Runella sp. SP2: one gene and its partner. The protein of the gene in region 1 interacts with the protein of each later gene in a pairwise test. Links are inferred from orthologs where the notes say so. Each region holds a gene or a part of one and is shown in the gene's direction. Other genes may lie near its edges.

The links. Proteins that work in one complex are often made in the same cells at the same time.
Region 2: the proteins of DTQ70_RS16870 (region 1) and def interact in binary tests that used the Escherichia coli proteins (3 or more experiments, as listed by UniProt). The link is inferred for Runella sp. SP2 from one-to-one orthologs.

What each region holds. Positions count from the first base shown.
Region 1 is NZ_CP031030.1:4,226,524-4,231,469, forward strand. The notes cover bases 866-3,731. They hold DTQ70_RS16870 (aspartate-semialdehyde dehydrogenase), read left to right. Parts: upstream 866-1,735; coding sequence 1,736-2,728; downstream 2,729-3,731. Other genes in these bases: DTQ70_RS16860 (carboxypeptidase-like regulatory domain-containing protein), read left to right, coding at 866-1,446; DTQ70_RS16875 (M1 family metallopeptidase), read left to right, coding at 3,000-3,731. Outside these bases: more of DTQ70_RS16860, read left to right, coding at 1-865; more of DTQ70_RS16875, read left to right, coding at 3,732-4,946.
Region 2 is NZ_CP031030.1:4,458,549-4,463,597, reverse strand. The notes cover bases 652-3,620. They hold def (peptide deformylase), read left to right. Parts: upstream 652-1,834; coding sequence 1,835-2,407; downstream 2,408-3,620. Other genes in these bases: DTQ70_RS17820 (hypothetical protein), read right to left, coding at 3,228-3,449; DTQ70_RS17825 (ribonuclease H-like domain-containing protein), read left to right, coding at 2,434-3,162; ruvX (Holliday junction resolvase RuvX), read left to right, coding at 1,416-1,829; DTQ70_RS17840 (trypsin-like peptidase domain-containing protein), read right to left, coding at 652-1,092. Also shown: more of DTQ70_RS17840, read right to left, coding at 1-651; DTQ70_RS17815 (amidohydrolase family protein), read left to right, coding at 3,695-4,978. UniProt on the Escherichia coli protein: Removes the formyl group from the N-terminal Met of newly synthesized proteins. Requires at least a dipeptide for an efficient rate of reaction. N-terminal L-methionine is a prerequisite for activity but the enzyme has broad specificity at other positions.

The sequences.
Region 1 (4,946 bases):
AACGATTCGACCAATCTGGCATTTTTTCCCGAAAGTGGGCATTTAATCGCAGAACTACCCAATCGAGTTGGAGTTCGTAGTTTTACCAAATCTGGTGCTCCTGTGGCGGTTGATGGTTGGGTTCTCAACGCCACCAATGATACCCTGATGGCATTTAAAACCAACGGGCAGGGGTACGGCAACTTCTTTATCATGCCTCCCTCTACCCAGCCCCTTCGAGCTAAATTAAGCAATGGAAACGAAGCTAATCTCCCCGCTATTCGGCCCAAAGGCTACGTCATCAACGTTGATGTACTGCGCGATACGGCGACTGTCATCATTAAAATTTATAACAACCTTTCAGCCCAAGAATGGAAACCGATGCGCCTTCTGATTCATTTACGCGGGCAAATTGTCTATGAGGCCATTGCTACACCCAAGGGAAACCTAACCACCGCCCGCATTGCCAAAGAAGATTTGGAAGGAACGGGAGTCATGCAAGTAATCCTGCTCGACGCTCTCAATAATCCGATTGCCAGTCGTGCTTTTTATCATTCACCCGACGACGACGATGTCCCCTATCCTTCACAACTTTTTGAAAGTGAATTAAGCGCGTGTTATTTACTCACACCCACCACCCTTGCCCGAACATTAGACGCCCTCTTACTCACGCACGAAGTTCGCCCCTACAGTTCGTCGGATGCAACGGTGCTTGAATACGAATCTGGACTGACATTGCGGGGAATCATTAAACAGCCCAACGGGCGCGCCTTGGCTAACAGTCCTGTGATTGGCCTTGTACAGTCAGATTCCAGCGCTCTGCATTTTCAAACCACTACCGACCCCGAAGGAAATTTTGCATCGACTCCAATGTTGTTTTTTGGAGAAACTACCATTACCATTCAAACGCAAAATGACAAAATCAAAAACGCATCCATTGCACTTGATACCAGATGGGTGCCAATTGTCCCCCAATGGTTTTGGCATCCCGTCCAGCACCTCAGTTCGTCGAAAAGAGATAGTTTAGCCCAAGTTTCGAAGCAACGCCATGCGGTTTCTACCACAACAGAAGCGCTTAAAGTTTCAAAAGACTTCCGACGCCCCTACCCCAAAGCCGATAATACCTTGGTCATCGACAAATCAGACCATACCTTTCCACTTTTACGCTTATTGGGTGAATTTCACGGCCAAATCAAGCCCAAAACCGACGGGGTCTATTGGATAGAAGAAGGGGAGAAAGTGTCAACCCGAAAAGCTTTTTTGAGCATCGACGGGCTACCTACCTCCTGGGAATCGTTGCAAGCACTTTCTGGACAAGAAATTGAAGCCATCGACATCATTAGGCATTTCCAAGCATCCAACGAGCCCACTACCCAAGGAATGCTAAACGTCATTCTAAAACCTAACAGTCGGTTTTGGACAGAACAAAATTTAAAACGTTTCAAAGTCAATGGATTAATAAAATGACAAAAAAGTTTACCAACTTTTAACTTTTTTACAAAAAATCCATTATTTTCTTGACTTACTTCTGAGAAAGACCTTATTTTGCACCCACATTTTGAATCGTCACTGTGAACACAAAGAAATCTAAATAGACACGCGGAGCCTGATAGGATATTGACCCTATCGTGCCAGCGTGTTTGTCCAGATTCTTAACCTTCACGGTGACGATTTTTTTTTGCCCCCAACCCCCAATGGGGGCTATGTATAACTCTAAAAGCACTCCCCCATTGGGGGTCGGGGGGCTCAAATCATCATGAAAATCGCAGTAGTAGGTGCTACCGGTTTGGTAGGCAGCGAAATCCTCAAAGTACTCGAAGAGCGTAACTTCCCAATCACTGAATTGATTCCAGTAGCATCAGAAAGATCAGTAGGTAAACAGGTCACGTTCAAGGGTAAACAGTACACCATTGTTAGCTTTGAAGATGCAATTGCAGCAAAGCCAGCTATCGCTATTTTTTCGGCGGGTGGTGGAACTTCTTTGTCGCTTGCTCCTAAATTTGCCGAAGCAGGTATCACAGTCGTTGACAACTCATCGGCTTGGCGTATGGATCCAACCAAAAAATTGGTAGTACCCGAAATCAACGCTTTTACGTTGACCAAAGAAGATAAAATCATTGCCAACCCCAACTGTTCAACCATCCAAATGGTGGTCGTTTTGAATCCATTGCACAAGCGCTATGGCATCAAACGCGTGGTGGTTTCGACCTACCAATCAGTGACAGGAACGGGCAAAGCAGCCGTTGACCAACTATTTGCTGAACGCGCTGGAAATCAAGATGCTCCAAAGGTGTATCCTCACCCTATCGACCTTAACGTATTGCCTCACATCGACGTTTTCTTGGATAACGGCTATACCAAAGAGGAAATGAAAATGACCAACGAGACCAAGAAAATCATGATGGATGATAACATCGCCGTTACTGCTACGACGGTGCGCATCCCGACGATTGGTGGTCACTCGGAAGCAGTAAACATCGAGTTTGAAAATGAGTTTGACCTCAAAGATATTTACGAAATCTTGGGCCAAGCCGAAGGCGTGGTAATCCAAGATGACCCGCAAAATAAAGTTTATCCAATGCCATTGACGGCACACGGTAAAGATGAGACGTTTGTAGGACGTATTCGCCGCGACGAATCACAACCTAAGACCCTCAATCTCTGGATTGTAGCTGATAACCTCCGCAAAGGAGCGGCCACAAACGCCGTTCAGATTGCAGAATATTTGACAAAAAACGAATTGGTATAAGTTTGGACAGCGGTCAGACGATAGTCAGACCGCGACACCCCTAGTCTGACTACTGTCTGACCAGCAAAAACCTTGGTCTGACTATCGTCTGACCCAAAAAGCGCCCATCGAGTGACATCGATTGGCGCTTTTTTTGTGAATTGTTGCGTTGTTTCCAATACCTTTCCGAACTTTGCGTTATTATTGAATCTGTGATAACTCACTGCTTTTTTCTCATTTTCACAAATTACCTTTCTGACTTTCAACGTCCTAAAGACAAAGGATTGAACTAATGGTAAAACGAATCGCATTACTTTTATTTAGTTGTTTTATAGCATTTTGCTCATTTTCGAAGACAAGTACCCCTGCTGACACGCTTCGCAAAGCGCCTGCTTGGGTGGCAAAAAAAGGGCCAATTCGCCCAACCCGCACCCTTAAAAATGACATTCTACACACCCAACTCGACCTCCGTTTCGATTGGCTACGGCAGCACGCACTGGGGAGCGCTGTCATTACGTTTAAGCCCTATTTTTACCCCCAAAACACCCTTGAACTAGACGCGAAGGGCTTCGACATCAAAGGCATTTTCCAACTAGATACCCTCAAAAAGTACGATTCCCTTCAAAAAAAATACATCTACGAATACATCAACGACCCGCTCGAATACACCTACGATAAGCGCCTTTTAAACATCAAATTGCGCCGTAAGTACTCGCGTTTTGATACCCTTCACGTACTTATCGACTACGTAGCAAAACCCAACGAACTGCCTGCGGGAATTGTGGGCACAAAGGGCGACAAAGGGCTTTATTTTATTAATGCCGACGGGCTAGATGAAGGAAAACCACAGCAGATTTGGACGCAGGGCGAGACCGAGTATAATTCGTGCTGGATGCCTACGGTCGATAGCCCGAACGAAAAAATGACGCAAGACATTCGTCTGACGGTCGAGAAGCGCTTTAAAACCCTTTCCAACGGAAAACTCGTTGAATCTCGCCTCAACCCCGACAGTACCCGCACCGACCGCTGGGTACAAAAACTACCTCATGCCCCTTACTTGGCGGCTTTTGTAATAGGTGATTTTGCCGTGGCGCGCGATACCATTCGCAATGGCCTTGAGCTAAGTTACTACGTAGAACCCGAATATGCCCCGCACGCTAAAGCCATTTTTGGACGCACGCGCGAAATGATTGATTTCTTTGAAAGTAAGTTTGGGGTAGAATTTCAGTGGGATAAATACGCCCAAATCGCCGTTCGCGACTTTGTAGCGGGTGCCATGGAAAACACGTCTATGACCATTCATGCTGAAAATGTTCAAACTGATAGCCGCGCTTTACTAGATGGCAACTCCGATGATGTCATCGCGCACGAACTCATGCACCACTGGTTTGGAAATTTGGTCACGTGTGAATCGTGGGTGCATTTGCCGCTCAACGAGGCGTTTGCCAATTATTCTGAATACCTCTGGAACGAACATAAACTAGGACCCGAACAAGCTGATTTTTGGGCACAAGGCTCTTTGCAGCAGTATTTGGGCGAATCTGAACAAAAACAAGAACCCCTCATTCGGTACAATTACACCGACATGGAAGACATGTTCGACAACCACTCATACGCCAAAGGAGGGCTAGTCTTGCACATGCTTCGCAAATACATTGGCGACGAAGCTTTTTTTGCTGCCACGCGCAATTACCTCATTCGCTACGGATTCGGAACGGCCGAAGTGAACGATTTACGGGAATCCTTTGAAGAAGTAACGGGCGAAGATTTGAACTGGTTTTTCAATCAGTGGTTCTTATCACCAGGCCATCCTACGTTGAAAGTAGAAAAATCGTACGACGCCGACAAAGTGACGCTCAAAGTTACCCAGTTGCAGGACTCGCTCTATACGCCGATTCACCGTTTACCTCTCAAAGTGGATGTCTGGGTAAATGGGCAAAAAGAAACCCACGACATTGTCGTCAGTAAAGCAAAACAGACGTTTGAAATTCCAGTAAAACAACGCCCTGATTTGGTTGACTTTGACGCCGAGCGGCAACTACTGGGCGAAATTAATTACGAAAAATCAAAACCTGAATTAATCTTTCAATACCAACATTGCGACAAATATCTCGCTCGCTATGAGGCCATTACGGGCTTAGAAAACCAACTTGCCGACTCTACCGTACGCCAACTCATGATGCAAGCCATGAGCGATAAATTTTGGAAAATCAGGCAGTTAGCCGTTTCTAACTTCTCC
Region 2 (5,049 bases), 230 kb from region 1 along the record:
TTTACGAGCTACAAGCTCGCGGAATTTAGGGTCAGAGTCCACCTCAATACCATCGACTTTGGTGATAACATCACCTACTTTCAAGCCTGCATCTTTGGCCGCGCTGCTACCTTCACCAAAACCTTGCACGTAGATACCTGTTGCTACCTTCACGTCGTACTGATCAGCTTTTTTGCTGTCGAGTTCTTCAGGTATGATACCAATGTATCCACGTTGAACGCCACCGAATTTAATAATATCGCTTGACACTTTCTTCACCAAACTAGCAGGTACGGCAAAGGCATAGCCTGCGTAGCTACCTGTTGGGCTGGCGATGGCGGTGTTGATACCCACTAATTCCCCTTTCAAGTTTACCAACGCGCCTCCTGAGTTACCAGGGTTAACAACGGCATCTGTCTGAATAAACGACTCAAGAGGCGTGTCTCCGCCTTGGCGGTTGGCTGATTGGCGTTGGTTCAAAATTCCAATTCCACGACCTTTGGCACTTACAATCCCCGCTGTCACGGTCGATTCCAAGTTGAAAGGGTTTCCTACGGCCACTACCCATTCACCTACTTTGATGGCGTCGGAGTTACCAAACGCGAGCGAAGGTAGGTCTTTGGCAGGGATTTGAATGACCGCAATGTCCGTAGAAGGGTCTGTGCCGATTACTTTGGCTTTGTAAGTGCGCTTGTTCGACATTACTACTTCGAGTTCTTCGGCACCTTCTACGACGTGGTTGTTAGTGACAATAAACCCGTCGGCGCTAACGATGACTCCCGAGCCTGATGACTCTTGCTTTTGAGGCCCGCCACGGCGGAAACCAAAGTCTTCCCCGAAGAAATCGAATAAATCCATGCCTCTTTGCTGGGCCTGGCGCATGGCTGATGCTTTGATGTGAACTACCGCTGGCGTTGATATTTCAGCAGCGTAAGTAAAATCAACGGCTGCTCCCGCAGGAGGAGCCGAAGTGAAGCGAGCTAATGGGCTGTCAGCTTCTTTGAAAATAACGTCTTTGGTATCGTCAAGACCTCCAATAAGCTTGTAACCTCCGATGGTCGCTGCACTTGAAATAAGTCCAACCAATGCCAATGATTTCCAATTCTGATTCATGACTTTTATGAGCTTTTGGTTATGGTTTTTTGAGTGATTGCTTGTAAAAAAGTACCGAGATAACGCGTTTTAAAAGCATTCCGTGCCCCAATTTCTAACTTTTAACAATATTTAACAAGACATTGTTTGGGGAACGCTTTTTTCTATAAAATAATAATGCGAGCGCTCCAGTTCTGCCAAAATGTCATTTCGTTGAGGTGGTTTTTCAACATTTTTCCCCAAAGAGGCTGACGAATTTTCTGCTATATTTGCAACTTAATTAATTACGTAAACCTTACAGGTTTTCAAAACCTATAAGGTTTAAACGATGAAATAACGAACAAATGGCGCGAATCATTGCGATTGATTATGGTACAAAACGGACAGGAATCGCCGTGACAGACCCTTTGCAAATCATTGCGACGGCGCTTGATACGGTTCGTTCGCACGAATTAATCGACTTTTTGAAGCGTTACACCACCACGGAAGCCGTTGAAGCGTTTGTGGTAGGAATGCCCCGAAAATTGGATAATACCGATACCAACAACACGCCGCACGTGAAAGGGTTTATTAAACAACTCAAAAAAGCGTTTCCCGAAACACCCGTTTACGAACACGACGAGCGTTTTACCAGCAGTATGGCACTCCAAACGATGATTTCGATGGGAACCAAAAAAAGTGACCGTCAGGATAAATCCAACATCGATAAAATGAGCGCGACCATCATCTTACAATCGTATTTAACCACGAAAAAATAATTTCCATGATATTTCCCATCGTAGCATACGGCGATCCCGTTTTGCGTAAAGTGGCTCGACCCATTGAAAAAGACGAAATCAACTTGGCCGAATTTGTAGCTAATATGTACGAAACCATGTACGAATCGTCGGGCATTGGGTTGGCTGCGCCACAAGTAGGACAAAGTATTCGCGTGTTTGTCGTAGATGGTACTATTCTCAACGAGGACGAAGAAGAAGAGGACAAAGACCCAAGTTTGGAAGGATTCAAAAAGGTGTTTATCAATCCCCAAATTTTGGAAGAAACGGGCGATGAATGGGCGTTTGAAGAGGGTTGTTTGAGTATTCCAGGAATTCGGGCGGATGTATATCGTCCCGAAAAACTCAAAATTAAATACCGTGACCCTGAGTGGAACGAACACATCGAAGAATACGATGGCATGGCGGCTCGTATCATTCAACACGAATACGACCACCTAGAAGGTAAATTGTTTACGGATTATTTGCCGATGCTCAAGCGACAAATGCTCAAAAAACGCTTGGCTGATATTACCAAAGGCGCAGTGAAGGTAGATTACCGAATGCGTTTCCCGAAATAATAGTTTATTCCTTAAACTTCACAGCCATGGATCTCCGCAAAAAAGCTAAAAACGTACTTTTTATCGACATCGAAACGGTTTCGTCGAAAGCTTCATTTGACCAGCTTGACGAACGAATGCAGGAGCAGTGGGAACGCAAAGCCGCCAATATTCGCAACGATGACCACGTGGCTCCGTTCGACTTGTTTTACCGTCGGGCGGCGATTTATGCGGAGTTTGGCAAAATCATTTGCATCGGAGTTGGGGCGCTGTATTGGAATACCACCGATGAGCAGCCGCGTTTTAAAGTAAAATCCCTCGCGGGCGACGACGAGCGGGCTTTGCTGCTGGAGTTTAAGGAATTGCTCGAAAAATACCCCCAAAACCAGCTCATTCTCTGCGCCCACAACGGCAAAGAGTTTGACTTCCCCTACATTTGCCGACGGATGCTAGTCAACGGCATTACACTGCCCGAATCACTCCAACTTTCGGGCAAAAAGCCGTGGGAAATCCTTCACCAAGACACACTCGACATGTGGCGTTACGGCGACTACAAAAGCTTTGCTCAGTTGGACTTGCTGGCAGCGCTGTTTGGAATTCCGAGCAGTAAGTCAGACATCAGCGGTGAAGATGTGACGCGGGTGTATTATGCCGAAAAAGACCTCGACCGCATTCGGCGCTACTGCAAAGAAGACGTGGTTGTGCTCGCCCAACTGTGGCTGCGTCTCAACCAATTCGAGACCGTGAAGCCTGAGTACATTGTGCGGGCGGAGTGAGAATTTAGAATACAAAAACGAGGCGCTTCCATCGAAGCGCCTCGTTTTTGTATGCTGAATTATGCTTACTTCAACGGCGTTGATAACTTGATGAAATAGATACGATTCTTGTCCACTTTTCTTGTGGCAGGTAAAATCTTCGTGGTGAAGCTATTTTGCCCGTTGTCCACCACCCCAAAATCATCGTCGTTAGAAACTGCGATGAGCGTGTTGCTGAGAATGGCAACACCTTCGGGCTTGTCGTGGGGATAAATGGGTGAGATTTGCGTCAATAAATCAACGACCAATGATTTGGTTACAGGGACAATACCCGCAGATTGGCGCAGATTGAAAGCCGCAGATGCCCGCTGATGTAAGCTTTTTTCAGCGCCAATCTGCGGTGGAATTCTTCAGCGGCTTTCTGCGGGTGAGACGATTCAATCCACATTAACAATAAAATAACATAGATGGCGGCTTTGTCAAAATTTTCTGTGGAGATGTCGTCACAGTTTGTTTTCTTTGAGCTGCCTTTTCAAACAAAGACCAAATCCCAATGAAAAAAATCTATCTTCTTGCGGGGGCCATGGCGCTCGCTGCTTCCTCTTCATTGTACGCCCAGCGTACCCTCATCCACTGCGGAAAACTTATCGACGGCTTAGCAGACGCCGCCCAAGACCAAATGACGATTGTGGTGGAGAAAAACCGAATCACAGCCGTGGAAAAAGGCTATACCAAAGGCCAAGGTACCGACAAAGTGATTGACCTAAAAAACAAAACCGTTTTGCCAGGCTTGACCGACATGCACGTGCACATCGAAAGCGAAACTAGCCGCGACCAGTTTGCCAAACGCGTCAGTTATACGCCCGCTGACATTGCGTTTGAAGCCCAAAAATACGCCTACATCAACCTGATGGCGGGCTTTACCGCCGTGCGCGATTTGGGCGGAAGTGGCGTCAATATTTCACTGCGCAACGCCATCAACAAAGGCTTGGTCGTGGGGCCGCGCATTTTTACGGCAGGCCAAACCCTCGCAACAACGGGGGGCCACGGTGACCCTACCAACGGTTTAGGCAACCACTTTACCGCTCCCGAAAAAATGACCGATGGCGTCGTGGACTCGCCCGAAGCTGGCCGCAAAGCCGTGCGTCAACGCTACAAAGACGGAGCCGATTGCATCAAAATCACCGCCACGGGTGGGGTGTTGAGCATTGCCAAGAGTGGAAAAGCGCCTCAGTTTACCGACGATGAAGTATCGGCCATCGTTTCTACGGCCAAAGATTACGGCTTCCACGTAGCTGCGCATGCCCACGGTGCCGAAGGGATGAAGCGGGCGTTGCGCGCGGGCGTGACGACCATCGAACACGGAACGTACATGGACGATGAGGCTATTGAGATTTTCAAAAAAACGGGTGCCTATTACGTACCTACCATCATTGCGGGACGTTCGGCGGCCGATTCTGCCAAAATCATTGGGTATTTCCACCCGTTTGTTCGCGCCAAAGCGTTGGAAATCGGGCCGTTGATTCAGAAAACATTTGAAAAAGCCTATAAAGCAGGCGTAAAAATCGCCTTCGGAACCGATGCGGGGGTATTTGCCCACGGAAAAAACGCCAAAGAGTTTGAGTACATGACCGAAGTAGGAATGCCGCCAATGGAAGCCATTAAGTCGGCGACCATCGTACCCGCGCAGATTTTGGGCGAAGAAGCCAACATGGGTAGCATTAGCAAAGGCAAATACGCCGATATCATTGCTACTGATGAAAACCCCCTTCAAAACATCAAAACGCTTCAAAACGTGACTTTCGTAATGAAAGACGGGGTCGTGGTCAAACCGTAATTTTTAACTTTTTTGCGTATATTCTAAAACCGTTGATGGGGTTTACGAGTTTAGTTACTACATTCATCACG